DNA from 3 places in the Anoxybacillus sp. CHMUD genome. Region 1 is predicted to be linked to each of the others. Evidence: riboswitches for the same ligand, from Rfam matches in the RefSeq annotation. Region 1 holds a riboswitch; each other region holds the start of a gene.
The links. A riboswitch is a leader RNA that binds a small molecule or an ion and turns the genes downstream of it on or off. The one in region 1 is predicted to bind thiamine pyrophosphate.
Positions count from the first base shown of each region.

Region 2: linked by a shared signal. The riboswitch ahead of tenA (thiaminase II) and the one ahead of thiC (phosphomethylpyrimidine synthase ThiC) in region 1 are both predicted to bind thiamine pyrophosphate.
Region 3: linked by a shared signal. The riboswitch ahead of thiM (hydroxyethylthiazole kinase) and the one ahead of thiC (phosphomethylpyrimidine synthase ThiC) in region 1 are both predicted to bind thiamine pyrophosphate.

Region 1 covers NZ_SDLG01000005.1:153,582-164,767, reverse strand. Annotated here, with positions in the region: gene ETB99_RS05475 (TlpA family protein disulfide reductase) at 1-219, shown strand, start outside; gene ETB99_RS05470 (hypothetical protein) at 244-630, opposite strand; gene ETB99_RS05465 (ParA family protein) at 627-1,601, opposite strand; gene ETB99_RS05460 (iron chaperone) at 1,758-2,129, shown strand; gene ETB99_RS05455 (DUF817 domain-containing protein) at 2,105-2,896, shown strand; gene ETB99_RS05450 (MBL fold metallo-hydrolase) at 2,921-3,742, opposite strand; gene ETB99_RS05445 (DUF779 domain-containing protein) at 3,842-4,174, opposite strand; gene adh (aldehyde dehydrogenase) at 4,237-5,757, opposite strand; gene ETB99_RS05435 (potassium/proton antiporter) at 6,363-7,826, opposite strand; gene thiC (phosphomethylpyrimidine synthase ThiC) at 7,940-9,628, opposite strand; TPP riboswitch at 9,736-9,850, opposite strand; partial or broken gene ETB99_RS15290 (PH domain-containing protein) at 10,048-10,472, shown strand; gene ETB99_RS05420 (PH domain-containing protein) at 10,494-10,694, shown strand; gene ETB99_RS05415 (NAD-dependent deacylase) at 10,749-11,186, opposite strand, start outside.
Region 2 covers NZ_SDLG01000003.1:172,607-183,792, forward strand. Annotated here, with positions in the region: gene thiO (glycine oxidase ThiO) at 1-327, opposite strand, end outside; gene tenI (thiazole tautomerase TenI) at 315-929, opposite strand; gene ETB99_RS03320 (energy-coupling factor transporter transmembrane component T family protein) at 932-1,726, opposite strand; gene ETB99_RS03325 (ABC transporter ATP-binding protein) at 1,723-3,174, opposite strand; gene ETB99_RS03330 (ECF transporter S component) at 3,178-3,768, opposite strand; gene tenA (thiaminase II) at 3,743-4,438, opposite strand; TPP riboswitch at 4,526-4,633, opposite strand; gene ETB99_RS03340 (class I SAM-dependent rRNA methyltransferase) at 4,766-5,950, shown strand; gene ETB99_RS03345 (glycoside hydrolase family 13 protein) at 5,993-7,657, opposite strand; gene ETB99_RS03350 (MDR family MFS transporter) at 7,854-9,482, opposite strand; gene ETB99_RS03355 (MarR family winged helix-turn-helix transcriptional regulator) at 9,488-9,931, opposite strand; gene ETB99_RS03360 (SpoVR family protein) at 10,067-11,186, shown strand, end outside.
Region 3 covers NZ_SDLG01000004.1:27,135-38,320, forward strand. Annotated here, with positions in the region: gene gpsB (cell division regulator GpsB) at 1-103, opposite strand, end outside; gene ETB99_RS03785 (CotD family spore coat protein) at 228-461, opposite strand; gene ETB99_RS03790 (globin-coupled sensor protein) at 833-2,200, shown strand; gene ETB99_RS14925 (SpoIIE family protein phosphatase) at 2,316-2,579, opposite strand; gene ETB99_RS14930 (response regulator) at 2,622-3,101, opposite strand; gene ETB99_RS03800 (enoyl-CoA hydratase) at 3,198-4,004, opposite strand; gene thiE (thiamine phosphate synthase) at 4,047-4,700, opposite strand; gene thiM (hydroxyethylthiazole kinase) at 4,701-5,495, opposite strand; TPP riboswitch at 5,551-5,666, opposite strand; gene hcp (hydroxylamine reductase) at 5,830-7,119, shown strand; gene ETB99_RS03820 (thermonuclease family protein) at 7,150-7,677, opposite strand; gene ETB99_RS03825 (histidine phosphatase family protein) at 7,674-8,300, opposite strand; gene ETB99_RS03830 (ABC transporter ATP-binding protein) at 8,350-9,051, opposite strand; gene ETB99_RS03835 (ABC transporter permease) at 9,044-9,721, opposite strand; gene ETB99_RS03840 (nitrous oxide reductase accessory protein NosL) at 9,779-10,225, opposite strand; gene ETB99_RS14935 (right-handed parallel beta-helix repeat-containing protein) at 10,209-10,916, opposite strand; gene ETB99_RS14940 (right-handed parallel beta-helix repeat-containing protein) at 10,924-11,186, opposite strand, start outside.

The DNA of each region.
Region 1 (11,186 bases):
ACGAATAAAGAAAAAAATCATCAGGCTGTCGAGACGTTTATTAACGAAAAAGGAGTATCATTCGATATTATGCTTGATGAGCAAGGGACGGTTAGTAAAACATATGAAGTGATCACCATTCCGACTTCGTATATCATTGATGAACAAGGAGTCATTCGTAGCAAACATGTCGGTCCACTTTCATATGATATGATGAAACGAACCGTTTTGTCGGAATGAGGTCGCATGTTGAGCGAACAGCTATTATATCTGTTCGCTCATTTGTTTTTTCGATTTTCTATTTGCCATTTGGGCATATAGTTCAGGAAAGCTGCAATGGGATGCAATTGACTCAATTAATATTTGTTTTGTGTCTCTCTTTTGTAATTTCATATTCATTTGTAATCCGATCTGAAGTAGTTGTTCTTTTTTGAAAGACATTAAAAACGTTGTTGCCTCTTCTTTGTTCATGTTTTTCATTTGTTTTATGACGTTTGCATAGTCCGTTACGTTTGTGGTTTGCTTTTTTCGTGTTTGATTTTGCAACTTTGCAGAAAGATCATCGAGCATTTCTTCGACTGTACAATGCTCATAATGTTTTAAAAGAACGAGTATTTTTTCTAACATATGCGTTAATGTGTTTACGTTCATACGACAATTCCCCCACCAATTCGGTTTAAAAATTCGAGCGTCATTTTCTTCACACATTCACTTTGTTTCCCTTGATGGTTTTCAACAGCAAACACAGGATAACTGAGCATGGATGCACGCGTGATGGCGTCACCATATGGTAAATAGCTGTTAAATATCATGTCAGATGAGAGCGTACGTTTCAATGTATTGATCATATTTTCCTGTGTTTGTTTTGGTTGATTTCCGTATTCGCGAATGAAATTGAGGACGATTCCGATCAGTTTTGTATGGCTATATTCTTTTGAACTCGACTGAAATCTTTCGTTTAACTCATCGACTTTATTTTTAATGGCTGAGATACCGTATGAAGAAAGACGATCAGGAATCGCGGGAATTAAATAGTAATCGCTTGCGTACAGGGCGTTTTGCGTAATGTAATTTAAATTTGGTGGACAATCGATAAAAATAAAATCATATTCATGTTTTATCGTGTTTAAAATATGGTGTAGCATTTGAAATTTATAAATGTCCGAACCAAATAAATGTTCTTTGAAATATGGCCTTGAGTAAACGGCAATATCCATGTCTGTATGGATAAGTTCAGCGTGTGCTGGAAGCAAATCAATATGTTCATACACTTTCTCATTTTTACTTCGCACGCACGCTTTTAAAATAAAGTCGTCCACATCTACTTGTGGATGCTCATTTTTCAAGTAATGTTCGATTAAATCTTTCAATGTGCCGATCGGAGGTGTTTTATGATAGGCTAATTGTTCAAACCGTTCGGGTGTTAAACATGAAATAGAGAGGTTACATTGTGCGTCTGCATCTACTAACAACACTTTTGGTTGAGCATGTTCAAAACCAAACAGTTCTAATTCGTCGGATGATAAATGTTGTAGTCCTGTCGCTAAATGATGGGTCACAGTCGTCTTGCCCACTCCGCCTTTCCAGTTGATAATACTAATTACTTTTGCCTGTCGCTCCATGATGATCGCCTCCTGTTGCATATGGACGATTCATGTGTATGAGAAAAAGTGCAAAGTTATGACGAATTATTTGCGTAATATTAGGATGATGGACATATTGTTTTGTGTCATAATGTTGATAGCAGAAGATGAGAGATGTAGCGAGGAGGAACACTTATGGAAGTTTTTGAACAATATTTAGCAAAGATTGATCATGTCGACCATCGCAACCGAGTAGAGGAAATTTTACGGTGGGTTTGTGATACGTTCCCACAGTTACAACCGCAAATCAAATGGAATACACCTATGTTTACCGATCACGGGACATTTATCATCGGCTTTTCTACAGCCAAACACCATGTGAGTGTGTCACCTGAAGAAGCATGCATGGCTCATTTTGCTGATGAAATTGCCCAAGCTGGTTATAGCGCGACGAAAGGATTGTTTCGCATCCCGTGGAATGAACCGGTCAATTATGAATTGCTAGAGAAGATCATTGAATTTAATATTCAAGAGAAAGCAGATTGCACAAGTTTCTGGGGAAAGTAACAGAAAAAAGCATTTCTCGAAAAGTTGCCATTTTTGCCTCGTTAGCCGTGACAAAAATAGTGCCGCTTCCTTTTTTGCCGCGGTACGATTGGTTGCTCATTATTTGTCTTTTCATGCAATGGTGGATGGTGCGCGTTGGATTAGAAACGAGAGATGAACTAATGGTGATTACTTTGTTTCACCTCATTGGGCTTGCGTTTGAACTGTTTAAAGTGCACATGGGGTCTTGGGCGTATCCAGAAGCAGGATATACGAAAATTTTCGGTGTGCCTTTATATAGCGGGTTTATGTATGCGAGTGTCGCTAGCTATCTTTGCCAAGCATGGCGGCGATTAAAAGTGGAGCTCGTCAAATGGCCGCCATTTTCAATCGTTGTTCCACTAGCTGCGGCGATTTATTTAAATTTTTTTACCCACCATTATTGGTTTGACGTCCGTTGGTGGTTAATCGGACTTGTTATGTTCGTTTTTTGGTCGTCATCCGTCATATACGAGGTGAATGGAACGCGTTACCGCATGCCGCTTGTTGTTTCATTTCTTCTCATCGGGTTTTTTATTTGGATTGCGGAAAATATTGCTACGTTTTTTGGTGCTTGGCAATACCCGAACCAAGTGGATACATGGAGTATTGTTCATCTCGGAAAAGTGAGCTCATGGTTTTTATTAGTCATTGTCAGCTTTCTCATCGTTGCGACGTTAAAGCAGATGAAAGGGAACATTCCGCAGACAACAATCATAGCGGTTAAGACGAAAAGAGAAATAGTTTAGCGAACAGTCGTTGTTACTGTTCGCTCATTTTTTTGTATGATATTCCTCAACCACCGAACGAACGATATGGAAAGAACTCCATTCGCCTAGGGATAGAAAAGTGATTGGATATTTCTTTGGAAAAAGGGCAGATTGTATTTGTTTTAATGTCGCTCCTTTTTCATACAAATCAACAATTTTTCCTTGAAGTTCTTGTAAATAATGAAGCTTTCGTTGTAAAGCAGTTCGTCCGTCTTTTATATAACCAGCGTGGGTACAAAACATTTCGTCGAAATCGTACGTTAATACTTTTTTTAATGAGTCAATCAAGGTAGAAATGCTTTCTTCGCGCAAGATGAGTTTTGTTTTTTCTAGACAGTATAAGTCTCCTGTGAAAAGTTGTCCTGTTTCACGATTGAGAAGTGCAAGATGGTCAGCCGCATGACCTGGCGTATGGATGACGTCCCACATCGCACGGCGGGTGGAGAACGTATTTCCAATCGGCTTCGCTTGAAAAGGAGGGCGATTTCCCCAGAAAAACTTGCGGTATATTGGATAATCTGCTCGTTTACGACAATAATCAATCATGGTCTCATTCATATAAATCGGCAGTTGTCGCTCGTTTTGTAAAAACGCAGCACATCCCGTATGATCTTCATGAAAGTGAGTAATCACCGCTTGATCGATGTCTAATGACTTAAAAAAATTTTTAAATTCATTTGCTAATGACGCTGCTCCTGTATCAATCAACACGCCGTCTGTAGCAAAGCAATGCACCGCTAATCGTACCTTCTGAAACGTTAGCGAACCTTTTGCGATATGTACACCAGCAACCGTTTTTTGTTCAAACGTTTTCTTTAATAACATGTTATCTCCCCCTCGTTTTTATTATAACAAAAAAGAATGAATATTCATTCATTTCGGGTTATTTTGTAAAAATAAAAAAGAAGCTGCCTTAAAGCAGCTCTATGAATCAAAAAGTTTTGACCTCGTTAAAAAACGTACCCCTTCCGATCCTTCAAGGGAAAACATACCACCGCGCCCAGATACAACATCAATAATCAATTGAGTATGTTTCCAATATTCGTATTGCGCAGCGTGCATATAAAACGGGCATCCTCCGATTTCACCGAGCAATACGTCTGAGTCACCGATGATAAACTCTCCTTGTGGATAGCACATCGGTGAACTCCCGTCACAACACCCGCCTGATTGATGAAACATAAGCGGACCATATTTCGCTTTTAGTTTTTCGATGAGCTGTAGCGCAGCATCGGTTGCGATGACTTTCGGTTGCATGTGCACCATCCTTTCAAAAAGCCTTTTAAAAAGGCAGCGCTTTTGAGACGCTGCCTGAATGATTAGAAGAATCCAAGTTTTTTTGGTGAATAGCTAACAAGTAAGTTTTTCGTTTGTTGGTAATGTTCAAGCATCATTTTGTGCGTTTCACGTCCGATGCCTGACATTTTATATCCGCCGAAAGCTGCGTGCGCAGGATATGCGTGATAACAATTTGTCCACACACGTCCAGCTTGAATGCCGCGTCCGAAGCGATATGCAGTATTCACATCGCGCGTCCATACACCAGCACCTAGGCCATATAATGTGTCATTTGCGATCGCTAATGCTTCGTCCTTATCCTTAAATGTCGTCACAGACACAACAGGACCGAAAATTTCTTCTTGGAAAATGCGCATCCGATTATGCCCTTTAAAGACGGTTGGTTTGACATAATAACCACCTTGTAAATCTCCTTCTAACATGTTGCGTTCGCCACCGATAAGAAGTTCAGCCCCTTCTTGTTTACCGATGTCAATGTATGACAAAATTTTCTCTAGTTGTTCGGATGAAGCTTGGGCACCAATCATTGTCGTTGTGTCGAGTGGATTGCCTTGTTTAATTTGTTTTACTCGCTCTAATGCTCGTTCCATAAATATATCGTAAATTGATTCTTCGATTAACGCGCGTGAAGGGCATGTACAAACTTCTCCTTGATTTAAAGCAAACATCGTGAATCCTTCAAGCGCTTTATCGAAAAATTCGTCATCTTTCGCAGCGACGTCTGCGAAGAAAATATTTGGTGACTTTCCGCCAAGTTCAAGTGTGACCGGGATTAAATTTTGAGATGCGTATTGCATAATGAGACGTCCAGTCGTTGTTTCGCCTGTAAAGGCAACCTTTGCGATACGTGGGTTCGAAGCGAGCGGTTTGCCAGCTTCAAGGCCAAATCCGTTAACGACATTGACAACGCCTTTTGGTAGTAAATCTTGAATGAGTTCGATCAGCACGAGAATGGATGTTGGTGTTTGTTCGGCTGGCTTTAGTACAACGCAGTTGCCAGCAGCTAAAGCAGGTGCGAGTTTCCAAGCCGCCATTAAAATTGGGAAATTCCATGGAATAATTTGTCCGACAACGCCGAGCGGCTCTTTAAAATGATAAGCGACGGTATCCGCGTCAATCTCTGCCAACGTGCCTTCCTCAGCGCGAATGCAGCCGGCAAAATAGCGGAAATGATCAATAGCTAGAGGAATGTCAGCCGCACGTGTTTCACGAATCGGCTTTCCATTTTCCCACGTTTCCGCCACGGCAAGCATGTCTAAGTTTTCTTCCATTCGGTCTGCAATTTTATTTAATAGGCGCGCTCGTTCAGCAACAGATGTACGTCCCCATGCTTCTTTCGCTGCATGTGCAGCATCGAGTGCTAGTTCAATATCAGCAGCTTTTGAACGAGGGACCTCGCAATATACTTGTCCAGTAACAGGTGAAATGTTTTCAAAATATTCCCCATCTATTGGCGGAACCCATTCCCCACCGATGAAATTTTCATATCTCTTTTTGAATGTAATGAGTGAACCAGGTTGTCCCGGTTGCGCGTAAATCATGTAAATTCCTCCTTTTGTATCCGTTTTCAAATAAAAATAAGTGACCAAGTCTGATATAAAAATATGTGTCGATTTGGTGAAATATGATATGTTTGCTGGGGAAACGTTAGAGAAGTCTCATGTGATGTTATTTTATTGGGAATAAATATATTTGAAATGATGGAGGTAGAGAAGGGGAGGAACACTTTGTTCACCTCCCGAAACGGATCCAATATTCGTCTTCTTGTGATGCAACAGTACAAACAAACGAGCAGCTTTTATTGCTCTTGTTCAGTTTCCGGGATAAAATGGTTATTGTTTCGTGATGCCACAAGATGAAGCAGGAGTCGAGTTTGTTGTTGATGCGAGGAACCATCGTTATCCTTTTAACCGAATTGTTGGATATCATCAAATAGTACACGTTTAAGTGTTAGTATTGATGTTTTTTGTATTGGGTAGAGCCAGCGCCTATCTCTTCAGTGTACTGGGTTCCTCAGAAGCAGAAAATCACGAATGTTTTTGGGGATATTGTCTAGGCAACATATAGGGATCTTTCAGTAGAAATAATCGAAACAGGCATTGAAGAGGAAAGCAAGAGCAGGGGGAATGTCCTGCTCTTGTCTTTATTAGAATGACGTATCTTCGGTAATTGAAAATATTTTATAAATCTCTGATCTTCTTCCTTTTTCGATTAATATATAAACAACATCATTTTCGCGTAATCTCACGTTTCCTTTCGGGGTAATAATTTTATCATTACGAATAATAGCCGTAATTAAGCAATCCTTTGGCAATGGAAGTTGACTAATCGTCATATTTAGTAAATGTGACTGCTTATTACTGATATGGACTTCAACAATTTCCTTATTTGCTTTCGTCGTTGACATCAGTTCGAGGGAGTGAGCCACTTCCCTCTTTTCTCCGAGTAGCAGTCCTAGATGCTTGGCTAAAAAAGGAGTTGTTGATCCTTGAATAAGGGCGGAAATGAGCACAATAAAGAAAACAATATTAAAAATGAGCTGACTATTTTCAATGTTCGAGATAAGTGGGTAAGTTGCCAAGACGATCGGAACAGCACCTTTTAGCCCAGCCCAAGAAAGGAATAGCTTTTCCTTAATAGAGAAATTCATGTTTATTGTACTTATCATGACGCTAATCGGCCTTGCCACAACAATAAGTAGGATAGCTAGGGCGACACCTTCCCATGCTACTTTTACTAGTTCATTTGGAAAAACGAGTAGTCCGAGTAAAATGAACATAAATATTTGCATCATCCATGCTAGCCCTTCGTTAAAACGAAAAATAGAATGGCGATAAACGAGTTGTGCATTGCCGACAAAAACGCCCATAATATATACCGAAAGAAACCCACTACCTTTTAGCAGGGCTGCTATACTATAAGAGAGTATCGCAAATGATAAAGATAGAGTGGGGTATAATCCCGAGGAATCAAGATTTATTTTATTCAAACACCACACAGTTAATTTTCCTAATCCAAGCCCGACAAGAATACCGATAACGATCTGCCAAATAAAGCTGAGAAAGGCGTGGGAAATAGTTAGTTCTGGCTGTTGGATAAATGTAATCAAGGAGAGGGTTAAAATAACGGCCATCGGATCGTTCATCCCCGACTCAGCTTCTAGTGTTGTTGAGAGACGGCGTTTTATATTGACGCTTCCTAGCGTAGCAAATATTGCTGCAGCGTCAGTTGAAGAAACGATAGCGCCTAATAGAAATCCCTCGGCCCATGAAACGTGTAAAATGTATTTGGCAAATATGCCTACGCAAATGGCAGTAATTAGCACTCCAAACGTTGCAAGGGAGGAAGCGGGAACTAAAACTTTTTTTAATGTATTCCACTTTGTGTTCATCCCACCTTCAAACAAAATAATGATTAACGCAAAAATGCCAACAATCTGGGTGAGAAAAGCGTTATCATAATATATAAATTTGGATAAAATCATTCCGACGAGTATGTAAAATACAAGTGATGGCACGCCTAGCCAAGAAGAAAACTTCGTTGTTAATACACCGATGATTAGAAGTAATCCTAACAGAAAAATGATGAAATCTGTGAGCAAGCAAGTCACCTCTTTCCATACTTTCTACTTAAAGTTACGACTTAAATTTAAGCTATAGTAAGTGGAGTGTCAACGAATATGACTTAAATAACATTTTTTGTAATAAAAGTGCAAGCTGAGCGCTATCTCTCAGCTTGCATGATGTTTGTATATTCAACAAATTGTTTTGCCTTTTCTTTCATTCCTTCGCTTTGTAGTGTTTTTTGTAATTCATGAGAAATATTCATTGAACAAAATTTTGGACCGCACATCGAACAAAAATGAGCAAGCTTTGCTCCTTCGGCCGGTAGCGTTTCATCGTGATATTCACGTGCGCGCTCAGGATCTAGTGACAAGTTGAATTGATCTTGCCAACGGAACTCAAATCTCGCCTTTGATAATGCATCATCACGCGTTTGTGCGCCAGGGTGTCCTTTTGCTAAGTCAGCAGCGTGGGCAGCAATTTTGTAGGCGATGACTCCTTGGCGGACGTCTTCTTTATTCGGTAGGCCGAGATGTTCTTTTGGTGTCACATAGCAAAGCATGGCCGTACCGTGCCAGCCGATAAGCGCTGCACCGATAGCTGAGGTGATATGGTCGTAACCTGGTGCAATGTCGGTAGTGATAGGACCTAGCGTATAAAAAGGTGCCCCGTGACAAATTTCAATTTGTTTATCGACATTTTCTTTAATTTTATGCATTGGAATATGCCCTGGACCTTCGATCATCACTTGGACATCATGTTCCCAAGCGATTTTTGTCAACTCTCCAAGTGTTTGTAACTCGGCGAATTGCGCCTCATCGTTTGCATCTGCAATTGAGCCTGGACGTAATCCATCCCCAAGTGAAATAGCAATATCGTAAGTTTTTAAAATTTCGCAAATTTCTTCGAAGTGGGTGTATAAAAAGTTTTCTTCATGGTGTGCTAAACACCATTGTGCCATAATTGAGCCACCCCGAGAGACAATACCAGTTGTTCGATTGACTGTTAGTGGGATATAGCGAAGTAAGACACCTGCATGAATAGTAAAATAGTCTACGCCTTGTTCGGCTTGTTCAATTAATGTTTCTCGGTAAATGTCCCATGATAAGTTTTCGACAATGCCGTTCACTTTCTCTAACGCCTGGTAAATAGGTACAGTTCCAATCGGCACAGGGGAGTTTCGAATAATATATTCTCGCGTCTCATGTATATGTTTTCCTGTCGATAAGTCCATGACTGTATCGGCACCCCAACGAACAGCCCAAAGCATTTTTTCAACTTCTTCATCCATCGAGGATGTAACAGAAGAGTTTCCAATATTCGCATTAATTTTTACATGGAACTTGCTTCCGATGATCATTGGTTCACTCTCAGGGTGATTGATATTAGCTGGGATAATTGCTCTTCCTGCTGCCACTTCCTGTCGAACAAACTCTGGATCCATCTGTTCGCGAATAGCAACAAACTCCATTTCAGGTGTAATGATTCCTCGTTTTGCATAATGCATTTGGGTCACAACTTTCCCTTTTTTCGCACGAAAACGTCTAGGTGAAAAAGGAATGTTTGTTCTCACTAATGAAGGGCTACATTCTTCTACATCGCCACGCTCCGTTATCCATTTTTCTCTTAATTTTGGCAATCCTTTATCAATATTCGGCGCGAAAAGTGGGTCGGTGTATGGTCCACTCGTGTCATAGACTCGAATAGGCTCATTTTCTAGCATCGTTGTACCTGTTTTGGTTGGAGAAAGTTGAATTTCTCGCATTGGCACACGAACATCTTCACGCGTTCCGGGCACATACACTTTTTTACTCGAGGGAAATGGCATTGATGAAAATAAGTCTTTCATTTTTAATCGCTCCTTTTCATTTTTTAGTTGGAGCAACGCCAATACGTAAAAAAATCAGGCTCCATAACGAGAACCTGATTTTGTCCGCAAATAGCACAAGTAAAGAACACTCGCGCCATCTACTTCCCTACGCTGGCATCACCCAGATCAGGTTCAAAGGGTCAAAGAACTTTTGCGCGTTCTTCTCTCAGTCCAAGCTATTGGACTCCCCTAGTAGATGAGAAATTATGAACTTTAAAAATAGTCTAACATATGATAAAAATGTTGTAAAGTTATAAATGAAAAACTTGTTAAAATGGAGGCATAGTGGACGTACGAACCGATGATTTCGGGATGGAGTTCGTATGTTAGAAGTGCAGTGATAGAAGCGTGAAAAAGTGGTGTGTAAGAAAACGGGGAATGTTCTATCGAAACGTGCTGTGTCTATATGGCGCATATATGGAGCTATTCGTTTCATTATTTTTTCCTTTTGTACGTAATTGTTAGTTTTTTCGTTTCAACATGGGTCGTTTTGATGTTTGTCTGTTTGTCGATTGTAGATGGCATGTTATTCGTTTTCTTCGTTCCACGCTGGAAATGGGAACGTTGGCGGTATATGATTACGCGATCAGGAAATCGAGCTTGAGCATGGGGTGTGGATTCGTAAGCGTACGCTTATTCCGCTTCGCTGCGTGCAACATGTTGATGTAAAGCAAGGTCCATTAGCAAGAAAGTATAAACTTGCTTCGCTTTATATATATACAGCAGCAATGGCACATGAAATTCCGTTCCTTGATGAACAAGAAGCAGAGAAGTTGCGTTACACATTTCTTCTTTAGTAAAGGAAGATGAACATGATGAATGAAGCGAGAAACGGTTACATCCGATTGCGATTGTTATTTACATAACCAAGCGGTTAAAGCATCGTATTCAATCGTTAACAATCTCTCAATCTCGTATGCAACAACGACTCGGATTATGTACCGTACATGCGACGGTCATGCCAGGTATATGCAAAAAAGTCGTTGATGTGGGCGAACATGAGGCACAAGCAATATACGAATCGTTTTTGGGAAATAAGGTATGAAAAAGAAATATTTCAAGTGTCCCAAAAGAGCACGCTTTTGGGACACAGTTATTTTTAAAGTAATTCGTCAATTTCCTGCAGCATTTCCCCAATTTTACGGTCATGTATGAGTAAATCTGCCCAATCATCTAATGGAGTCGGTTCCATATTTACGATCACGAGTTTTGCACCTCCACGTTTAGCGGCGACAGGAAGTTCGTTAGCTGGCGATACTTGTAAAGAAGAGCCGAGTACAATCCACAAATCTGCTCGTTCGGCTGCTGTCCATGCTTGTTCAAACGCATCATGCGGCAATGGTTCGCCAAATAAAACAACGGAAGGGCGCAAAAAACCACCGCACGTGCACTTCAACTGTTCGTCTACATACCGTTTTGCATCATATGTTTGTTTGCAGCGCGAGCAATGAACGGTTCGCAACGTTCCATGTAATTCAATGACATTTGTACTACCTGCTCGTTGATGAAATCCATCGACATTTTGTGTGATAATTTG
Region 2 (11,186 bases), on a different contig from region 1:
TTCATAATGTTCCGTTAATTTTTCGTACTCTTCCATCGTTGTTGCCAGTTTTAACATTCCTGTTTCATTCCAATGGACGACTATATGCGTTAACTCATACAATTCGGCGAGGACGTCTGGAAATATCGCTTGACTCTTTAAAGCAAGCGGAATGAGAGGATGATCTGTCGCAAACTCAGAGTGCGCACCGAGCATTCCGGCTGCGGCCGATGATGCTTCTTGTGCGAGCGCACCACGTTCAATAACGACAACTGACGCTCCTCTTTTCGTTAACTCAAAAGCGATGCTGCTGCCAATAATGCCTCCCCCAATAATTAAAACGTCCATGTATTCGCCCCCATTTGTTTCCGATATAGTTGAACCATATACAGCGGATCATCCGCGTCAAATACAGTAGACATCACCGCAATCCCTTTTGCCCCCGCCATGAACACATCACGAACATGATAAGGTTTAATGCCTCCAATGGCAACGATAGGAATGCATATGTAACTCGCCAACTGCTGCAACGATGAAAGCCCGCGCGGCTTCAAGCCTTCTTTACAATTCGTTTCGTATATATGTCCGAAAACGACGTAGTCCGCTCCTTCGTCTTCCGCTTGTTTTGCTTCTTCCAATGTATGAACAGATCGGCCGACACGCAAAAATGGAAACTTCTCTTTTATTCGTTTAGGCGCCAAACTATGATGAGCGAGCTGAACGCCGCCAACGCCATAAACGACTGCGACGTCCACTCGATCATTGACGATAATTTTTTGTGTTGGCACATTTGCTTCAAGCAACTTTTCCACAATCATGCTAATTTCTTTCGCTGAGCGATGCTTTTCACGAATATGAATGTAATCGACATATGAATGGACGAGCGATGAAATATGAACAAACGTGTCCATCGACTGATTGCCTGTTGAGATGAGATGGAACTCTTTCATACTTACCGCACATCCTTTATCGCCACGTATGGGAACACGTCCGCGACGTAATATCCAGCTGCAACGATAACGCATATGACGATAAGTAAATAAATGTCATATTTCCCCATCGTCACTTCATAATAAAACGTCCGTGTTCGTTCATTTGTAAATCCTTTTGCTTCCATCGCCACCGCAATGCGCTGAGCGCGGCGAATACTTTGTGATAAAAGCGGGATCGCATATCGTTTCACCAATTCAAGTTTGCCACGAAATCCTTTCGCTTTGGCAGCCCGTCGCACCTTTAGCGCTTGATGAACCGTTTGAAATTCTTCTAACATGATCGGCAATAAACGAATAGCTGCTAAAAAACTATACGCATATTTCGGTTTCACTTTCGCTTGTTGCATAAGCGAGTAAAATAAAAGCACCGGCTTTGTCGTGAGCGCAAACATTAATCCGAAAATCGCAAACAAAAGCGTACGAAAGCCGAGGTGAACGCCGCGGTAAAAACTTTCTTCGGTAATATGAATCAGCCCCCAATGAAACCACGTCGTCTCCCCTTTTCCAAACAAAATCATCGACGACGACGTAGAAATGAAAATGAACAAAAACGGAGCAAAAAACAAAAGCATATGCTTCATCCGATAACCGCTAAACAACATAAATAAGGCGGTAAATCCGATTGTCCAGTTGATGAGTACGTTCGGATTATGGACAAAAACAATCACAACAAACATCGGCAAAAAGAAAAGCAATTTCGCTGTCGGATTCGTTTGATGCAACCATGTTTCGCGATGGTCAATGCTCCATCTCATCCTATTTCACCTCGTACAAGCATTCGCGGTGCAATCATTTCATCAGCGACAATCTTTCCGCTTTCAATGACCCATCGTCTTGTCGCGAATTCAGACACGATACGTTCATCGTGTGTTACCATGACAATTGCCTTTCCTTGTTGTCGATACGCTTCAAGCCATTCGAGCAGCGCAAACGTATTTTTTGCATCTTGTCCGAACGTCGGTTCATCAAGAAGCAATAGGCGATGTTGCTCCGTCACCGACGCAGCAACACTTAGTCGCCGCTTTTGCCCGATCGACAATTGGTATGGATGTAAATGCCGTTGCGCGCTTAAATGAAACCGTTCGAGCAGTCGATCCACTTCCTTGGCTATTTCATGCTCCGGGTGTTTTTCAAGACGGAAAGAGTACGCTAACTCATCATCTACACGATTTGTAACAAATTGAAACTCGGGGTTTTGGAACACAAAAGCAATGTTGTCATATAACAATCCTTCATGTTTGACAAGCTCTCCTTGCCAATACATATCGCCTTCTGTTCGAATAAGTTTCATTAAGCTTTGCAACAACGTACTTTTCCCTGCACCGTTTTCCCCTGTAACCGCAATCCATTCACCCGCATGAATCACTAACTCGTCGACCGCTATTTTTTCTTCTTTTTGTCGAAAGCCGCGAAGCGACTGTACATGTAAAAGAACATCCCCATGTGCATACGGTTGTTGCGCTGTTTTTGGCTTTTTATACGTTTCCCACACGTCTGGATGCCAAATCCCTTGTTCTGTAATAAACGAACGATACGTTGAAAAAATTTCATTCGTTCCGCCGTCAGCGATGATCTCACCATGTTCGTTAAATAAAATGATGCGCTCGACAAAATCAACAATGTGTTCAATTTTATGTTCAACAATGACAACGGTTCGATCCTCCGCCACTTCTTTTAACGTTTCCCACACCGCTTTTGTTCCTTCTTCATCAAGAAGTGCTGTCGGTTCGTCTAAACATAACACATCAGGTTCAAGCGCTAAAACTGACGCAATCGCTAACCGCTGTTTCATTCCTCCAGATAATGTTTGAATCGGTACATGAACGTGCGGGAGACGGAGGCGCACAAGACGAAGCATGTGCGCTATTTTTTCTTCCATCTCTGCACGTGGCACACCGAGATTTTCGAGAACAAAAGCCATTTCTTCATCAACATACGGCATACAAAACTGGGCATCGGGATCTTGAAACACATAGCCTACACGATTTGGAATGTGCAGTTTACTCGCTTTCATCGGCACATCGATCGAGCGCGGAATAATGCCCGCCATCACTTGCAAAAGCGTGGATTTTCCGCATCCCGATGGGCCTAAAAGCAACACTTTTTCTCCTTTTTTAATCGAAAGCGATACATCGGTAAATAACCGCTTTTCTGCCCCCGGAAATTTTAAGCGCAATTGTTCGATATGGATCAATGATGTCACCTTCTATTTATCAAGCGAGTCGTAATCTTCTTTTGTCGTCGGACGCAACAATTGCGTCACACCTGTCGCTTCGAGCGCTTTCACAAGCGAATAAGCAAATACACCAGCAATGATGATCGCTCCAATGAAACGCGCACCGATAAATAACGTTAAATTCCACCATGCCAATTGGTCGATATATCCTTTGTAAAAATCAAGCACTAATGAAGCGATCGTTGAACCAACCGCTGCAAGCGACACAACCGCCACATCAAAACGTTTATAGCGGAAAGCAGCGAAAACAAGTTCAGCGAGCAACCCTTGCACAAAGCCGTAAAATAGCACCTCAAGCCCCCATTCAGAACCAGCTAAAAACTCTCCTGATGCCGCAGCCACTTCTGCAAGCAGCGCCACTCCTGGTTTACGAATTAATAAATAGGCAACAGTTGCCGCAATAAACCACATGCCATAAATAAGTTGATCAAGATGAAGTCCAAGCGGTTTTACCGCATAGTAAAGCGGTCCCCACACTTTATACACAATCCCAAACACAATCGCCACCACAACGGTCGTTAATACGTCTGTTAATTTAAGCCCTTTCGTTTGCATAAACATCCTCCTCTTCAATTGGCCAACGTTCTAATTTGTACGCCATGTCCCAAAATAAATATTCATATTGACTGCTGATCACAAAGTGTTGCTTCATCCGCTCTAACTCTTTTTCGCTAGCTGTTTTTGCGATGTCGTTTAAACGCGCAATTTGTTGTTCGACAAGCTGTTTGAACCAGTCAGAGCCGTACGCTTCAATCCATTGTGCATAAATTGGATGATTCGGCTTACAATGTTTTAACCGCTCACCAATTTCGTAATACAACCAATAGCACGGTAAAATGGCAGCTAATACATCGCCAAAACGTCCTGCAAACGACGCGCGATACATGTGGGACGTGTACGCATACGCAGTTGGAGCAGGAACAAACGACGCCTTTTCTTCTTCTGTAATACCGAGCTCTTTCATAAACGTTTCATGTAAACGAAGCTCAGCTTCATACGTACTTTGCGCATGATGCGCCATGCTTGCGGTCGTTTGTAAATCATCAGCCATCGCCCCGCCAAGCGCTTGCACTTTTGCAAAGTGTGTCAAATAATATGAATCTTGTAATACATAATAGCGAAAACAACGTAAATCAAGTGTTCCTTCCCCGAGCTCCTTCACGAACGGATGATGAAAGCTCGCTTCCCAAATCGGATCGACAGCCTTGCGCAACTGCTCTGAAAACAACATAACCTCTCCCCCTTAAGAAAAATAAAAAACCACTTTCTTTGCGCAAAGAAAGTGGTTGTAAACGATGGAAATTAATAAGAGACACACTTCGCACCGTTTCCACTTCCCTACGCTGGTATGAGCCAGATCAGGTTCTAAGGGTCTCAAAGGCACACTTTGATCTCAGCCTATCTAAAGGCCCCCCTAGTGGAATACATTTGCATCATTCACTTTGTCACTAATATTAGCATATTTCATGGAATTGTCAAATATTTTTCTCCACCATTTGCGCGCATCGTGTTCTTCCTGTATGCTAAAGTAGCGAATATATAGTCAGGAGTGGGATGTATGGCAAATGTATTTTTAAAACGAAAAAGAAAAAAACGGCTCGAGCTTGGACATCCGTGGGTGTTTCAAAGCGAAGTCGATTATATTGAAGGAGATTTTGAACCGGGGGATTTCGTCAACGTATATAACCATCAACGTCACTTTTTAGCGAAAGGATATATTAATCCAAAATCACAAATGATCGTGCGCGTGTTAACGCAAAATCCAAACGACGAATTAAATGCGCAATTTTTTATGAACCGTATTCGTCAAGCATGGGCGTATCGCGAACGGATGATTCCGGGCGTTCGTTCATGTCGCGCCGTTTATGGAGAAGCCGATTTTTTACCTGGGCTCATCGTTGATAAGTACGAAGATGTGCTCGTTGTGCAAATTTTATCGCTCGGCATGGAAAAAAGAAAAGAATGGATTTTACAAGCGCTTCTTGACGTTTTTCAACCGAAAGCGATTTATTTGCGCAACGACGTTCACGTGCGCGAATTAGAAGGATTAAAACAAGAAAAAGGATTTTGGTACGGCACGTGCGATACGAACGTACAAATTGAAGAAAACGGCGTGAAATACATTGTCGATATCGAAAACGGACAAAAAACAGGATTTTTCTTCGATCAACGTCAAAATCGTGCTGCCATCAAGCCGCTGATTACAAGCGAATCAACCGTGCTCGATTGTTTTACGCATACAGGTTCATTTATGTTAAACGCCTGCTTATACGGAGCAAAACATGTGACCGCTGTCGATATTTCTGAACATGCGATTGAAACAGCAAAGCGAAACGCAGAGTTAAACGGATTTACAAATGTGGATTTCGTCGTTGCGAACGCGTTTGACTACTTACGCGAATGCGTACAACAGGGGAAAAAATGGGATGTCGTCATTATTGACCCACCAGCGTTTGCAAAATCCGCTCATGCGGTGCCAAAGGCGCTTGCCGGCTATAAAGATATTAATTTAAACGGCTTAAAGTTAGTGAAAGACGGCGGCTTTTTCGTGACAGCAAGTTGTTCGTATCATGTGCATCCATATATGTTTCAAGCGATGGTTACGGAAGCAGCGTTTGATGCGAAGAAAATTTTACGTCAAATTCATTGGAGCGGTGCAGGATATGACCATCCAAAACTACTTGCCGCCGATGAAGGCGATTATTTGAAATTTGCCATTTACGAAGTGCATTCACGCAAATAAATGTGAAAATCCCCTTTTCCATGTCGGAAAAGGGGATTTTCATTATTTCACCAAATATACACGCGCTTCATACGGACGCAATGTAAAGCGTGTCGCATGTTTATGCGGTTTTACATCGTAGTTTGCTAACACCAATTGCTCGCTATTTAATTTCAATGAATCGTAACGATACATTGTTTTTCGGTCTGTTAAGTTCACGATGACGATCGCTTTTTCATCACCTAACGTGCGCGTATATGCGTAAATTGCTTTATGGTTTTCTAATATTAAATCGTATGTTCCGTAAACAAATACGTCATGCTGTTTTCTTAGTTGAATCATGCGTTTGTAAAAGTTTAACACAGAGTTCGGGTCGTGCAACTGTTTTTTGACATTAATTTGTTTATAATTTTCATTCACACCAATCCAAGGTGTTCCTGTTGTAAATCCGGCGTTTTCATCATCAGACCATTGCATCGGCGTGCGTGAATTGTCACGACCGTTTTTCCAAATCCATTGCATCACTTCTTCATGAGAACGCCCTTTAGCACGTTCAATACGATAATAATTTTTGATGGCGACATCGTCATATTCATCAATCGTTTCAAATCGGACGTTCGTCATGCCAATTTCTTGCCCTTGATAAATAAACGGCGTTCCTTGCATAAGGAAATATAATGCCCCTAATGCTTTGGCACTTTCAACAAGATATTGTTCGTCATTTCCCCACGTCGACACGGAACGAGGCTGGTCATGGTTTTCAAGGAATAGTGCGTTCCAGCCAACACCCTCTAATCCTTTTTGCCATTTCGTTAATACACGTTTTAATTTCCGAACATCGACACCGCCATCTGTTCCTTTTTGCCAAAGTCCAAGATGCTCAAACTGAAAAATCATATTAAAAATGCCGTTTTCTTCACCGACCCAATCTTCTGCCTCCTCGACCGTTACTCCGTTCGCTTCTCCAACTGTCATGATGTCATAACGCGCAAACGTTTGCATTTTCAACTCACGAAGATAGTCCATAATCCCTTCTTGATTCATATGTCCGTCAAATGAAGGGACATAATCAAGTCCTTTTGGATTTGGTAAATCAGGGAGACCTTCTTTTTTCTTAATGTGTGAAATCGCATCAACACGGAACCCATCAATGCCTTTATCGAGCCACCAATTAATCATGTCATATAACGCACGACGAACATCTTCATTTTCCCAATTTAAATCCGGTTGCTTCGTTGCAAACACATGCAAATAATATTGATCCGTCGCCTCGTCATATTCCCATGCCGAGCCACCAAAAATGCTTTCCCAATTGTTCGGTTCTTTGCCGTTTTTTCCATCGCGCCAAATGTACCAATCGCGCTTTGGATTGTCCCGTGATGAGCGCGATTCAATAAACCAAGGATGTTCATCACTCGTATGGTTAATGACGAGATCTAAAATAACTTTCATGTCGCGCTTATGAATTTCTCGAAGCAATTGATCGAAATCTTCCATCGTCCCGAACTGCTCCATGATGTCTTGATAATCACTAATGTCATAGCCATTGTCAGCATTCGGTGATTTATAAATCGGACAAATCCATATGACATCGATTCCAAGGTCTTTTAAATAGTCAAGCTTTTGGATAATTCCCTGTAAATCACCGATGCCGTCTCCGTTTGAGTCCATAAAGCTTCTTGGATATATTTGATATGCAATCGCTTCTTTCCACCAAGCTTTTTTCACGCCAAATCCTCCTCAATCCATTCAGCATAAATCGCTTTCAATATTCTTTACTCTTTCATGTTAATATACAAACAGCTTTGTTGAAAGAGGAAGTTGCACTTTTTCATAAAAAATTTCGTTTTTATTGCGCAAACGGTTTAACTGCGAACAAAAATAAGCAACGATTCATCATCGTTGCCTATTTTATACTTATATTTTATTCCATTTCATTCACTTTATTCGTTCGATTAGAAATCGTAATGCGACCAATAAACATTGCAAAAATAAAGCCGATGCCAACGAAAATCAATCCATACAAAAATACATCGCTTAACGCATCAACAAGCGTTTGTTTTAATACAGGCACAAACATTTGTTGCATTTGTTCAGGAATTTTTTTCAACGTATCCGGATTTAAAATGACGGAATATACGCTTTGCGGGTTCGATTCAACAAGTTGCTTAAATGAATCTGTCATCGCTTGCGCTTGCGCTGGCAATTCTTGCGCTTGCGCTGGCAATTGTTCTAACAACGGAAGAAACTTCGCTTCTAATAAATCTTTCGAACGATGATTCATAATCGCCCCTAACAACGTCGCCCCAAACGTTCCTCCAATTTGCCGGAAAAACTGGCTCGATGATGTTACAATGCCGAGCTGCGACTTCGGAAATACTTCTTGCAACGCGAGCGTAATAACTGGGTTGACGAATCCTAGCCCAAAACCGAGCGTCGCCATAAATGACATCGCTGTCCATTTATTCGTATCGACATCCATCGTTGACAATAAGAAAAAGCCAAGCGCCACAAGCACCATCCCAACAATCACTTGCGGGCGAACACCAATTTTTTGTACAAGTCGTCCACCGATCATACTTGCGATAATAAGCGCAAACATCATCGGAAACATCATCGTTCCTGATTCTGATGGGCTCATGCCAATAATGCCTTGCATAAAGAGCGGTACAAACATAATCGCTCCAAACATGCCGACAGACATAAAAAACCCGACGCTATTAAGCACAACAAACGTTTTATTTTTTAATAAATGAATCGGCATAATCGGCTCTTCTGCTTTTCGCTCTACAAATACAAATAAACTAAAGAAAACGACCGAGCTAGCTAGTAAAGAAATAATTTGCCACGATAGCCAATCGTATTTATCGCCACCGAACGTTAAGGCAAGCAACAACGAAACAACAGCTACAACCATCGTAAACATGCCTGCCAAATCAAGCTTTACTCGCTCAGCGACGCGATGATTATGCAAACCGAGCGAAATGAGAACAATGGCTAATATACCAACAGGAAGATTAATGTAAAATACCCAGCGCCAATTTAACGAATCCACAATCCATCCACCAACTTGTGGACCGAGAATAGACGCTAATCCAAATACGCCACCAAATACACCTTGCCATTTTGCCCGCTCTGCTCCCGTAAATAAATCACCAATGACGATCATCGCCATCGGCATCATAATACCTCCACCAATGCCTTGAATGGCTCGGAAAATAATAAGCTGATTCATTGTTTCCGCCATGCCACATAGCGCTGAGCCGATAATAAAAATTGCTAACCCTGTAACATAAATCGACTTTCGTCCAAATAAATCAGCGAGCTTCCCTGCAATCGGAACGATCGTTGTCGATGTGAGCATATAAGCGGTTGTCAGCCAAGCCATCATACTCAACCCACCAAGTTCGCCAACAATGCGTGGCAACGCTGTCCCAACAATCGTGCCATCTAACGCCCCAAACAACATCGCAACAAGAAGCCCCGTAATTAAAATACCTCGTTTTTGTTGTATATTCGCAATACTTGTTTGTATCGCTGCTTGTTCTTTCATACGTCTCACTTCTCCTCTTTTTCGTTTATCGCAGCAATTTTTTCGATAATATAGACAAACTGTTCAAGCTCATCAAATTGTAATTGGCTTAAATAACGCTCAATAATTTTTCTTCGCTCCGCTCGTGCATGCTGAAGCATTTCTTTCCCCTTTTCAGACAATTGCACATACACGACACGCCGGTCCTCTTCATCTCGATCACGCAATACAAACCCACTTTTATATAAGCGATCGATCATCGTAGTAATGGCGCTCGGTTTAACAAACATTTCGTCCGCCAATTCACTTACTGTACATTTCCCACGCTTCGACAACAAGTTTAAAATAAAAAACTGCGGTTTCGTTAAGCCGATTTCCTCCTTAGCTAAGTCAGCTGCCAATTTACGAACGGCCAATGAAAACGCATGCTCTAATCGCTCAACAAGCGCGGTGAACGGCGTCTGCTCCATACACACCCCACCTTTTTAACGATATAAATATTTAACATAGTTAAATATAAACGAAAGAAAATATAAAGTCAATCAATGATTCCTGACGTATCAAATGATGCACTCGCTCATACATTGTCATAAGGAGGGAATGCGATGAAACGTGATGAGCAAAATGCATTAGAAAAAGCGATTGCGGAAATTACAGAAATTGCTGAAGGATTTGGGCTTGATTTTTATGAAATGCGCTATGAAATTTGCCCAGCTGATATTATTTACACGTTCGGAGCGTACGGCATGCCGACACGCTTTTCCCATTGGAGTTTTGGGAAACAATTTCATAAAATGAAACTTCATTATGATCTCGGATTAAGTAAAATTTACGAGCTTGTCATTAACTCCGATCCGTGCTATGCCTTTTTATTAAACACAAACACCCTTATTCAAAATAAATTAATTGTCGCACACGTCCTTGCCCATAGCGACTTTTTTAAAAACAACGTTCGCTTTAGCAACACAAAACGGGACATGGTCGAAAGCATGGCGGCAACAGCCGAACGAATTAAACATTACGAACATGAATATGGGAAACAAGAAGTTGAAAAATTTTTAGATGCTGTTTTAGCTATTCAAGAACATATTGATCCTTCACTTCTTCGTCCAAAGCTAGCGTGGACGTTAGCGGATACAGAAGTATACGAAGAAGATGATGAAGCACCGAAACCGTCCCCATATGACGATTTATGGTCGCTTGATGAAAAAAGGAAAACACCATCGAATCGAAAAAAAAGAAGAAAATTTCCTCCTCAACCTGAAAAAGATTTGTTGCTTTTTATTGAGGAATATAGCCGCGAGCTTGATGAATGGCAACGCGACATTTTAACGATGATGCGTGAAGAGATGCTTTATTTTTGGCCTCAACTTGAAACGAAAATTATGAATGAGGGCTGGGCAACGTATTGGCATCAACGCATTTTACGCGAAATGGATTTAACGAGTGATGAAGCGATCGAATTTGCCAAATTAAATGCAGGTGTTGTCCAACCTTCTCGCACCAGCATTAATCCATATTACTTAGGATTGAAAATTTTTGAAGATATTGAAAAACGGTGGGACAATCCGACGGAAGAAATGAAAAAGCTCGGAGTCAAACCAGGTTCAGGGCGTGCAAAAATATTTGAAGTACGTGAATTAGAATCCGATATTTCCTTTTTGCGCAACTATTTAACGAAGGAACTCGTTATGCGTGAAGATATGTATTTATTCCAAAAACAAG
Region 3 (11,186 bases), on a different contig from region 1:
CAAGAAAGCGATCAACTTCATCTTGATTGTATCCGCGCATACTTATTTTAAACTCTTTTTCAAGAATGTCTTTTGCTGTTAAGTTGATGCGGTCCGACAGCACGTTTGCTCACCTCAATTATCCATGTCTACACCTATTCTTTCAAAAAAAGCAGTCGTTGTCAATTTTTCATTTTCACAAACTTCGTCTTTTTTTCGACAAAAAACCGAAGGCGAATTGCCTTCGGTTAAAATGGACGTGGAAACGGACCAGGTCCTGGACAAACAACATGTTGATGGGATACATCGTTTACAACAGATTGCGTATGCGGAAAATAATGTTGATGTTGAAATACATGATGGTTCACATACGTCGTATGTGACGGATGAATGTGCGGCACAATCGTTGTTTGCATTTGATGTTGTGTACAACATTTTGTTGGGTGAACGATTGGCGGCATCATATTTGGACGACAATGCATATTTCATACCCCTTTCGTATTAAAGTTTGTTACACTTCTAGCGTATGTGCAAAGGGGTATACATGTACTAATGGAAATACCTATTTTACATGAACGTATAAATGTTATGTTTCATATTCGCAAAAATGATAACTGTAGCTCCTACTAGCACAAAAAATAAATATAAAATTTTTTTACTCATCGCTTCTCTCTCCGCTATTCTTATTGTTCACAAATAAACATTTTACTTCGTTCTTCTTTGTTCGACAAGTAGGGAAAACTTTGTCATTTTTTGCGCTTCCCTCGGAAATAACATAAAAATTTTCCTTCTTCTTTTTGCCGTACATGATATAACATTTTAGGGGATTTTTATGAAAACTGGAGGGGAAACGATGTCAAAATGTCCATTTCACACTCTTTTTAATGAACGTGGAGCCATTCAGCTGTTCCGCAAAAAACATCAAAAAGAAAATGAAGATATGAATGTTCGTCCTTCTACATCTTCACACGTTGCAACGTATTATCGACAACTCCTTTCAAGCGATCGTAAACAGCAAGTTTCTTTCGTTGGATTAACAGAGGAAGATGTACAACGACTTGCTTCGATTCGCCCGCTTTTTACAAAACATGTCGAACGAATCGTCAATGCGTTTTACGATCAAGTTGGGCAAATGCCTCATTTAAGACGCATTATTGATAATCATTCAACGATTGATCGCTTAAAACAAACGTTGCGCGCGTATTTAATGGATATGGTATCGGGTGAAATTGGTGAGCAATATATTATTCGTCGCAAAGTGATCGGCAATGTTCATAACCGAATCGGTTTGTTTCCAGAATGGTACTTAGGTGCTTACACAATCATTCAAAACGAAGTGCTTCGTATATTGATGGAAGAATTACCTCCAATAGAAGCGACAAACATATATTGTTCGTTTGCTAAGCTTTGTTCTTTCGATATGCAAATCGCAATCGAAACGTATATTGAGTCGTATACATCGTCCATGATGAAGTTAAACGAAATTGCAGAGTTGCAGCATCGTTTAACAGAATCATCGACAACGCTTGCTTCAAGCGCAGAAGAAACGACTGCTTCTATTTTTGAAGTACAAAAAAATGTGCAAGGAATGTTGGACGAAGTAGCAAGCATTCAACGCCAATCCGTTCAAATGAGCGAACGCGTCGAAAAAGGAAAAGAAGATGTAAAACAAACGTTAACGAAATTAGATAGTGTCGCTACATTAATCGAAGGAACAAAGTCGCTTACAAACGAACTGACAGATAGCTCGCGAAAAATCGGAGAAATCGTCAATGCGATTCGCAGCATTTCCAATCAAACGAACATTTTATCGTTAAATGCCAACATTGAAGCGGCGCGTGCGGGTGAACACGGAAAAGGATTTGCGGTCGTTGCGAATGAGGTGCGAAAGCTTGCAACGCAGACGGAACAATCGCTTGACTACATTCAAAATCACATTGATATTGTGCAACAAACGATTCGTAAATTTGAGCAGGCGTTTCAACAAATTGTCGAGGAAACGCGAGCATTCCGACAAGCAAACGAAAGCATTATTCACATCTTTGACCAATCTGTTACTGATGTAAAGTCAACAAGTAAAAAAATTGACCAATTTACTTCAGTCATCGAACAGTTTCACCAAATGTTTGATGAAATTTCATCTGCTGCCTCACAAATTGCTGAAATGGCCGAACAGTTAAACGATTTAAATCAAGAGTTAACGGAAAAGTTTAATTCGTAAATGTTAAAATGAGTATAGAAATGACAGGTGTTTCTGCACCGATTAAACACATATTATCTATTTGTTAACTCGATCAAATTGTAAACATCAAATAAGCGATCTGTTAACAGATCGCTTATTTGATATGAATAGAGACGAACGTCATGTCGTCATCTCTTTTGCCATGTTGCGTTTGTTTTTCCATATTCTCTACCATATGTTCAAACGACTTCTCTACCATATGTTCAAACGATGGAGCGGTACGCATCGTATGCATAAGCTTATTGGAACAATCTTCGCCTAAAACTTCTATGAGTCCATCTGATAAATGCGGGCGAACTTGTTGCCAAAAATATAAGTCGCCAGATAGTTGCGTTGAAGGAATATACGTTCCAATCAAATGGATATGTTCATTATTCAGCGGTTCAGGAAGTAAACCTTCTTAAACGAGCCGAGCTAAGTGTAAGTCTTCGTTCATCTTTTTTTGCATCGTCCACATATGCCGATAACTTTCCATATATGCTTCATTTGTTCGTTTTAGTTGGTCCATCGTTTCTTTTTGGCGATACGCCAATTGAACACGTGCAACGAGTTCGACCATTGTAAACGGCTTGCGAATGTAATCAAACGCTCCCGCCGCAAACGCTTCCTCTAATTTCTGTTCATCATCGTAACCGGTGACCATTAATACGGGAATATGTTGTAATTGCTCGTGTTGCTTGAATCGTCGGCACCACTCAATCCCATCTGTTTCTGGCATACAAATGTCCATTAAAATGACATCGACTTGTTGAGATAAAATATAGGCATATGCCTTATCCGCATCTTCAAATAAATGAATAGAAATGCCTTCGATATGTTCAAGCATCGCTTCCATCATTTCTAATGTCGGCATATAGTCATCAATAATTACTACTTCCATCTTCAGCCGTCCTTTTCGTTATATTGTTGTATATTTCATTTATACACGTTGCAAACCCGAAAAAGATAGCTTAAAGATGAAAGTTTTGCAAATTTTTTATTTTCCGCTAAAATGCGGACGTCGCTTCTCTAAAAAGGCGCGAATCCCTTCTTCGTGGTCTTTTGTTTTGCGCATTTCCGCTTGATACGCTGTCTCCATTTGCAACGTGTTCAACAACTGTTGTTCGCTTAAACGAGCATATAACTGCTTCGTCGCAATCATCGCACGAATCGGTTTTGCTAGCCATTCATTCACTTTGTGCTGAATCGCTTGTTCATCACCGATTTCATCAACGAGTCCCACTTCATATGCCTCTTGTGCACTCATTATTTTTCCTTCCCATATGATTTGTTTTGATTTGACATCTCCAATTTTTCGATTTAAAAAGAAATGTCCCCCACCATCTGGAACTAAACCAATGCCAATGAAATTCATTGCAACGCGCGCTTGTTTATTTGCGATTACATGATCGCAAGCAAGGGCTAAACTAAATCCTAATCCTGCAGCAGCACCATGTATGTAGCTAATCGTTAGTTTCGGCAATTGATGCAATGTCATCGCTATTTGTTTAATCGTTTCCATCACTTCAATGAATGAATGTTCATTCGTTGATTGCAACATCGTCTTAATGTCGCCCCCTGCGCTAAATCCTTTGCCACGACCACGAATGATGACGATATCCGCTTCACTTGCTTCAACTTCTTTTAACGCTTGTAACAACTCTGTTAACATTTGTTCATGTAAAGCATTTAGCGCATTCGGACGATTCAATTCAATGGTTGCGACGCGATTTTCGTATGATAGTACGATATGTTCCATCTTCTCCATCCCCTCTTTCGTTTGTTCGCTATTTTCTTTCGACATATATGAATAAAATCCTGCACAGAACAAAACAAAAAGACGACATCATCTGTCGCCTTTTTGTTTTGCACGCATGACAATCTCATATAGTCGTTTTGTTTGTTCGTAAATATGTTCAGCACGGCAAATGGCCGAAATGACAGCAATTCCGTCTGCACCCGCTTCGATCACTTGTTTGGCTGTTTGTTCTGTAATTCCACCGATCGCAACGAGTGGAACACGTTTTTCATGGGCACGAATATGTTCAATCATCGTCAGTCCACATGCTTGCTTTGCATCTTCTTTTGAAACAGTTGGGAAAATCGGGCCTAATCCAACATAATCGGCGCAAGCAGCAAGCGCTTTTTTTACTTCATTTAAGTTGTGAACAGATACGCCTAAATATTTATCTCCTATGCGATCGCGAACGCGTTCAGCTACTTCGTCTTCTTGACCGACATGAACGCCATCTGCCTGTAAAGCGAGGGCCAAATCGACATCGTCATTCACGATAAAAGGAATATTATACATTCGGCATCGTTCAAGTAATTTCTCGGCTAAGCGGTATTTTTCAATCCCCGTAAGCGCCCCCTTTCCTTTTTCGCGAAACTGAAACATTGTAATACCGCCTTTAATTGCTTCATCAAGCACAGCGAGCGGATCTTTCGTACAATCGATACTCCCCATAACGAAATACAACGATAGCTTCTGCTTCATCATTTATTCCCCTTGAATACGCGCGTATTGATCAACTTCTTCTGCACTCGTTTCATGTAAAGCATTTAAAAAAGAAAGTTGAAAAGAACCAGGTGCTTTTGCTTGTTTGGCTGCTTTTTCAGCCGCCACACCGTAATAAGCGAGGGCAGCAACTGATGACATCATCATATCGTCTCCTATACCCGCAAATGCACCTAATACCGAACTTAACAAACAACCTGTCCCTGTTACTTTCGTTAACATCGCATCACCATTTGAGACGATTACAATACGTTCTCCATCGGTTACTACATCATCTTTCCCTGTGACAACAACTACAGAGCGAAACATGAGTGCTGCTTTTTTCGCTACATCCACGAGGTCACCTTGAACGTCTCCTGCATCGACTCCTTTTGTACGTACTTGTTCACCCGCAATGCTCGCAATTTCCGATGCGTTCCCACGTAAAATCGAAATGTTTACTTCACGTAATATACGTCTGGCTGTTTCGGTGCGGTACGCTGTCGCACCAGCTCCAACAGGATCGAAAATGACAGGAATGTTTGCCTCATTTGCTGCTTTTCCGGCAATTAACATCGCCTCTACGTCTGTTTCGTTTAGCGTGCCAATGTTTAACACTAAAGCACGAGCTAACCGAACCATATCCGCTACTTCTTCTTTTGCATACGCCATAACAGGAGATGCGCCTACAGCAAGCAAACCATTCGCAACAAAATTGGTCACCACAACATTTGTCATATTATGTACGAGTGGTGACTCCTTCCTAACACGCGTTAACCATTGTCCTACATTCATCATTCATTCCCCCTAAAAAAATAAAAACTAGTCGGACAGAGTCGACTAGTTTGCGTACTGAAAACATAGCCTACTTCCCTCCGCTGGTACAAACCAGATCAGGTTCAAAGGGTTGGAAAACTGATTGCGCGTTTTCCTCTCAGCCATCGCCATCCGGCACCCCTAGTAGTTTGATTGATTCAATTTTCTTTCATTTTAATACATTTTTTCTCTTGATTCAATATGGATTATTGTCAAATTTCGTTCACATTTTTGTATGAAAGTGTGATATGTATCACTTACGACGTACATATTTTCTCCTATTGTTAAAGTGTCAATAAGAAAAGGAGGGGTCATAATGTTTTGTCATCAATGTGAACAAACACCAACAGGGGGATGTACTGTTGTTGGAGTTTGCGGGAAAGATGAAACAATTGCAAGTTTGCAAGATACGATCGTATTTGCATTAAAAGGAATTGCAGCATATCGCACGCATGCCCATCAACTTGGGTATACCGATCCGTTCGTTGATACAACGACACATGAAGCGTTATATATGACGTTAACAAACTCTAACTTTAACGTACAAGAACATATAGACATGGCGATGAAAGTCGGAAGAGCAGCCATTCGCGTAATGGAACTACTCGATCGAGCACATACAGAACGACTTGGCATTCCTCAACCTGTTCGTGTAACGCAAAATAGAATTGAAGGAAAATGTATTCTCGTTACAGGACATAACTTATTTGCCCTTGAACAACTATTAAAACAAACAGAAGGAAAAGGAATTAACATTTACACACATTCCGAAATGCTTCCAGCACATGGTTACCCACAATTAAAAAAATATAAACATCTGAAAGGAAATGTCGGAAAAGCATGGTACGATCAACGTCGCCTATTTGAAAAATTCCCTGGTGCTATTTTAGCGACAACAAACTGTGTCATGCCGATAAAAGGTTCATATGCTGATCGCATGTTTTCATATGATGTAGCCGGATTAGAACATGTGCAAAAAATCGAAAACGATGATTTCACGCCGTTAATTGAGAAAGCGCTACAACTTCCAGAAGCAAACATTGAATCGGATGAAACGTTAGTGACTGGTTTCCATCACGAAACTGTAATTCAAATTGTACCAGAAATTATTCAAGCTGTAAAAGAAGGAAAAATTGAACGCTTTTTCGTTATCGCAGGTTGCGACGCTCCTGGAAAAGGCGGTGAATATTATCGCACGTTAGCTACATCGTTACCGAAAAACACTGTCATTTTAACGACATCCTGTGGGAAATTCCGCTTTAACGATGTCGACTACGGGGTTGTTCCTGGCACGAACATTCCACGATATATTGATTTAGGGCAATGCAACAACTCGATTTCGACTGTCAAAATTGCAATGGCGCTTGCGGAAGCATTCGGCTGTGAGGTCAATGAGTTACCGGTCAGCATCGTTCTTTCATGGTTTGAACAAAAAGCAGTTGCAATCTTACTCGGATTGTTTAGTTTAGGCATTCAAGACATTCGAATTGGACCAAAAGCACCGCACTTTATTTCTGAAGGTGTGCTACACGTATTGCAAGACATGTTCGGTCTCAAGCTCATCGGTAATGTAGAAGAAGATATGCAAGCGATGCTCGCACATTAAAAGGGCTGTTTCATCCAGCCCTTTTCACGTTTACGAAGCTTTATTTAACCATACACTCATATTAAATCCTTCTTCTGTCACGTATCCATCGACACTCCATATTCGTTTTTTTGCTTTTTTCGCTTTTTCTTGTACTTTATACAATTTTTTTGCATATTTTGTGTCCGGTTCAAATACGTAAGCAACACGCGCAAACCCTTCTTGTACAATTTTTTCTTGGTATAAAGTTCCATCCTCTAACCATATGTACGCAAGCAATCGACCATAACGATCGTACGGTTGTTCTTTTGCGCTTAGTTCAACTGTCACTTTTTTGTGAAGCAAAACGTCTTTAGCGAATTGTTTTGCCTCTTCGCCATACGCCTGTTTTTCGCGATACGTTTCGGGGGTATCGATATTTAGTAGACGAACCGTTACGATTTCGCCATCTTTTTTTATTTTTACTGTATCCCCATCAACAACATATTCTACTGTCGTAACAAATGTTTTCTCTTTATTTTGCGATGTACAACCGACAATAAAGACAATTGCCGTAAAAAACATAATCCATTTTCTCATAAATGTGTCAGCCCACTTTCAAGATGTGAAATGTCTGATTCACATTCCATATCCCACTTTTCCCCGTCAAACGATACGATCGTCACACTCGTACCGTATACACGGCTATTTTTCCACAACTCCGCAAGCGTTTGTTGTTTCCAATATACAAGAAGCGTGCGAATCACCATGCCATGTGTAACGATAAGAATATGACCTTCTGAATGATTTTCAGCTATATGTTGGATCGTGGCAACAGCTCGACGTTGAACATCAAAAAACGTCTCGCCAATAATCGGCTTGTATGCATCTGGGTTATGATAAAAATGATAATGATTTTGCTCGTCGGATTGCGCAATTTCTGCAATCGTTTTCCCTTCCCAATCACCTAAGTAAATCTCACGTAGCCGTTCATCAAAATATATTGGCACATGACGTTGCCCTAAAACAATTTGTGCTGTTTCTTTCGTACGATCACTTGGACTACAATACGCAGCAGTAAACGGGACTGTACGAAACCGATCGTGTAAAAGTGCTGCCTGTTTTTTTCCCTTTTCAGTTAAAGGCGAGTCTTTCCATCCTTGCATGCGCTGTTGTGCATTCCACTCTGTTTCAGCATGACGAATGACGTATAATTTTAACACTTTACCTCCCCCTTCGAATGAAAAAAGCAAGCAATATTTGCTTACTTTTTCAGTATGACATATGTTGTGAAATTTGTGCAAAAAATATAGACTCTAACGATTTTCCATCTTGACAAAGCGCGGAAACCGAATCGTATATAAGCATTTGTCCTTGATGAATAAATACGACAGTATCTGCAATTTCCTCAACTATTGACAGCATATGTGTCGAAAAAATAATAGCTTTTCCCTTTTCCTTTTCCAAACGAATAAGTCGTTTAAATTCCCATACCCAATACGGATCTAAACCGTTTGTTGGTTCATCTAAAATAAGCAATGCGGCATCCGCTAAGAGCGCTTGCGCAAAAGCGAGCCGCTGTTGCATGCCTTTTGAATACATCCTTACTTGCTTATGTTGATCATTCGTCAGTCCGACAACATCTAAACATTGTTTCACCCGCTCGTCTGTTGCTCCTTGCCATTGTCCGAATAAAGATAACACTTCATAACCTGTTAAAAGCGGGGGAAATTGAAGATGATCCGGCATAAACGAAAACCATTGCTTGTCGTTGTTTTGAATTGGTTGTTCGTTTACATATATGTCTCCTTTCGTCGGTGGGAGCTGTCCGATTAGCATTTTAATAATCGTGCTTTTTCCTGCACCGTTACCGCCGCATAACGCTAAACATTGTCCTTCTTGAACAGAAAAAGAAATGTTTTCTACTTTATTTTGTTCGTTATATATTTTCGTCAATTGTCTCACTTCAAGCATAACGTTTCCCTCGTTTCATCCATACGTTTACTAAAAACAACGGCACAATGATCCATATGCATGCGATTGCAATAAAGGTAAGCTGGCCACTTGCACTCTCTGCCCATTTTGACCATTCATATAATTGCGGACCAAATAGTGCGCTACTTTTCAGAGCAGCCACGGTCCAAACACGCACGAGTTCAACCGGATTCAATATGATAGATAAAGCAAATAAAAAAATGGTCCATTGCTTTGGAACAACTGATAATAAAAATAATACGATAAATTCATAAAATAAAACGGAAAACGCCCAAATAAATAAACTAATGCCGAGGGCTTGTAAACGATTAGAGGCAACAAGTCCAACGAATAAAGCAATCGCTAAAAAAATACTTGTTAATACAATGGTGAATACAAATGAAAGGAAAACAAACGTCGACCACGTCCCTCCTGTTGCAAAAAGAGCGATACTTGCACTTCCATACCCGAGCGCAACAACTGTCCATAATGATATGCAGCTCCCCACATATAAACCAAGCGTTAAAGAGTGAGTGGAAACCGGATATGTTAATATAAGCGATAATCGGCCGTCTTCCTTTTCCCCCGCAATAAACAAACTACCTGCTAATAAAGCAACGAGTGGGACAAGCAAAAGGAGTTGATGATAAAACGGCAAACAAAACGGCAAAAGTGATAAGCCATTTGCTACGAATCATCATCATCCATTGGTACTTTATCGCTGTATTCATTGTTCAAATCCCCACCGATGTTTTTTTAATTGCTCATACGTCCATAACTCTCCATTTCCTTCTTGTTCCATGTATACTTTGGCATGTTTTTCGTTTGCAAATGAAACGACTCCATAATTCATCGGCGTCCAATAATTTGGATTGTATACAAAAACAGCGTGCTCAAGCTCAATCCACTCCCCGTTTGTTACATCGCGAACGTATTTCTTTGCAATGTCCTCTTTGCTTTTATTCATCCACTCGATCATGCACCCAATATCATCAAACTTATGCACCGTTCCATCTTTTAAAATTATTTCTGTAGCATATGGTTCTGCTGTTATACTCATATTACAAACTACACATACATCAATATCTGGATTAATTTCTTCAGGCTCGTACGTTTTCGCTCCACTACATGCGACGAGAAAACATACAAAGAAAAGGCTAGCAATTTTTTTCATATGTCATTCTCCTTCCATATCCAATCATAAGCAAGCTGCTTACAAATAAAATGCTTCCAAACAGCAACAGTTTCCACGATCTTTCGATTGTTTCGTTTTTATTGCGATCGACTTCTATAAGTGGAAAGCGGTCTTCCCCTTGCGCCTGTGCTTGCGTAAAAAATGACTCCGTTGTATCAAGAAGTGATAACGCCGGACTTTGAAAATAAAATTGCACACTTGGCCATTTCCGCAGCAGTCGACTATACATAGAACGAATGCGATGTGGGGTATCACCGACTCCATCATCATTGAAATCATAAAACTGATAAGCATCCCAATAATTCCCTTTTATTCCGTCATCAAATGTAATGGGCGCTCCTTGGATAAGTGCATCTTCCATATTTCCTAAAAATTTATTTTTCACAACAATGATGTTGGGATTTTCATATAAGCTGTGCAATGCACGATAGTTACCGATAAATTCATTATCTTTTACATGACAATGACGTGCGTTTTGTAACGATAAAGCTGTGCTATTATAACGGAAGGTGTTGTTGTGCATCACTACATGTTCACTATCGTAAATGAGCGCTCCGTATCCACGATAATCTAATTGTTTAGCAATCGTATTATATCCAATCGTAAACTGCTTGGACATCATCATCATCATTCCATTAATATTTTCTGCGAGCACATTTTCTTTTGCCATCCCGTCTTCAGCATACATGAAATGAATGGCATAGCGTGCATTCGTTACTTCGTTTTTTTTCGATCATTGTATGTTTAGCCCAATCTAAATAAATGCCATCTTGCACACGTGAAATATGATTTTCTCGCACAACAACCCCGCTTGTCTTCAATAGGTGAATACCGTTTCCTCGTTGAGCGAAATGAATATCTCGTCCACGAATGACATTGTTTAAAAGGTTGATATTTGTTCCTTTTTCTACATAAACACCGTAATGTACATGTTCTATAC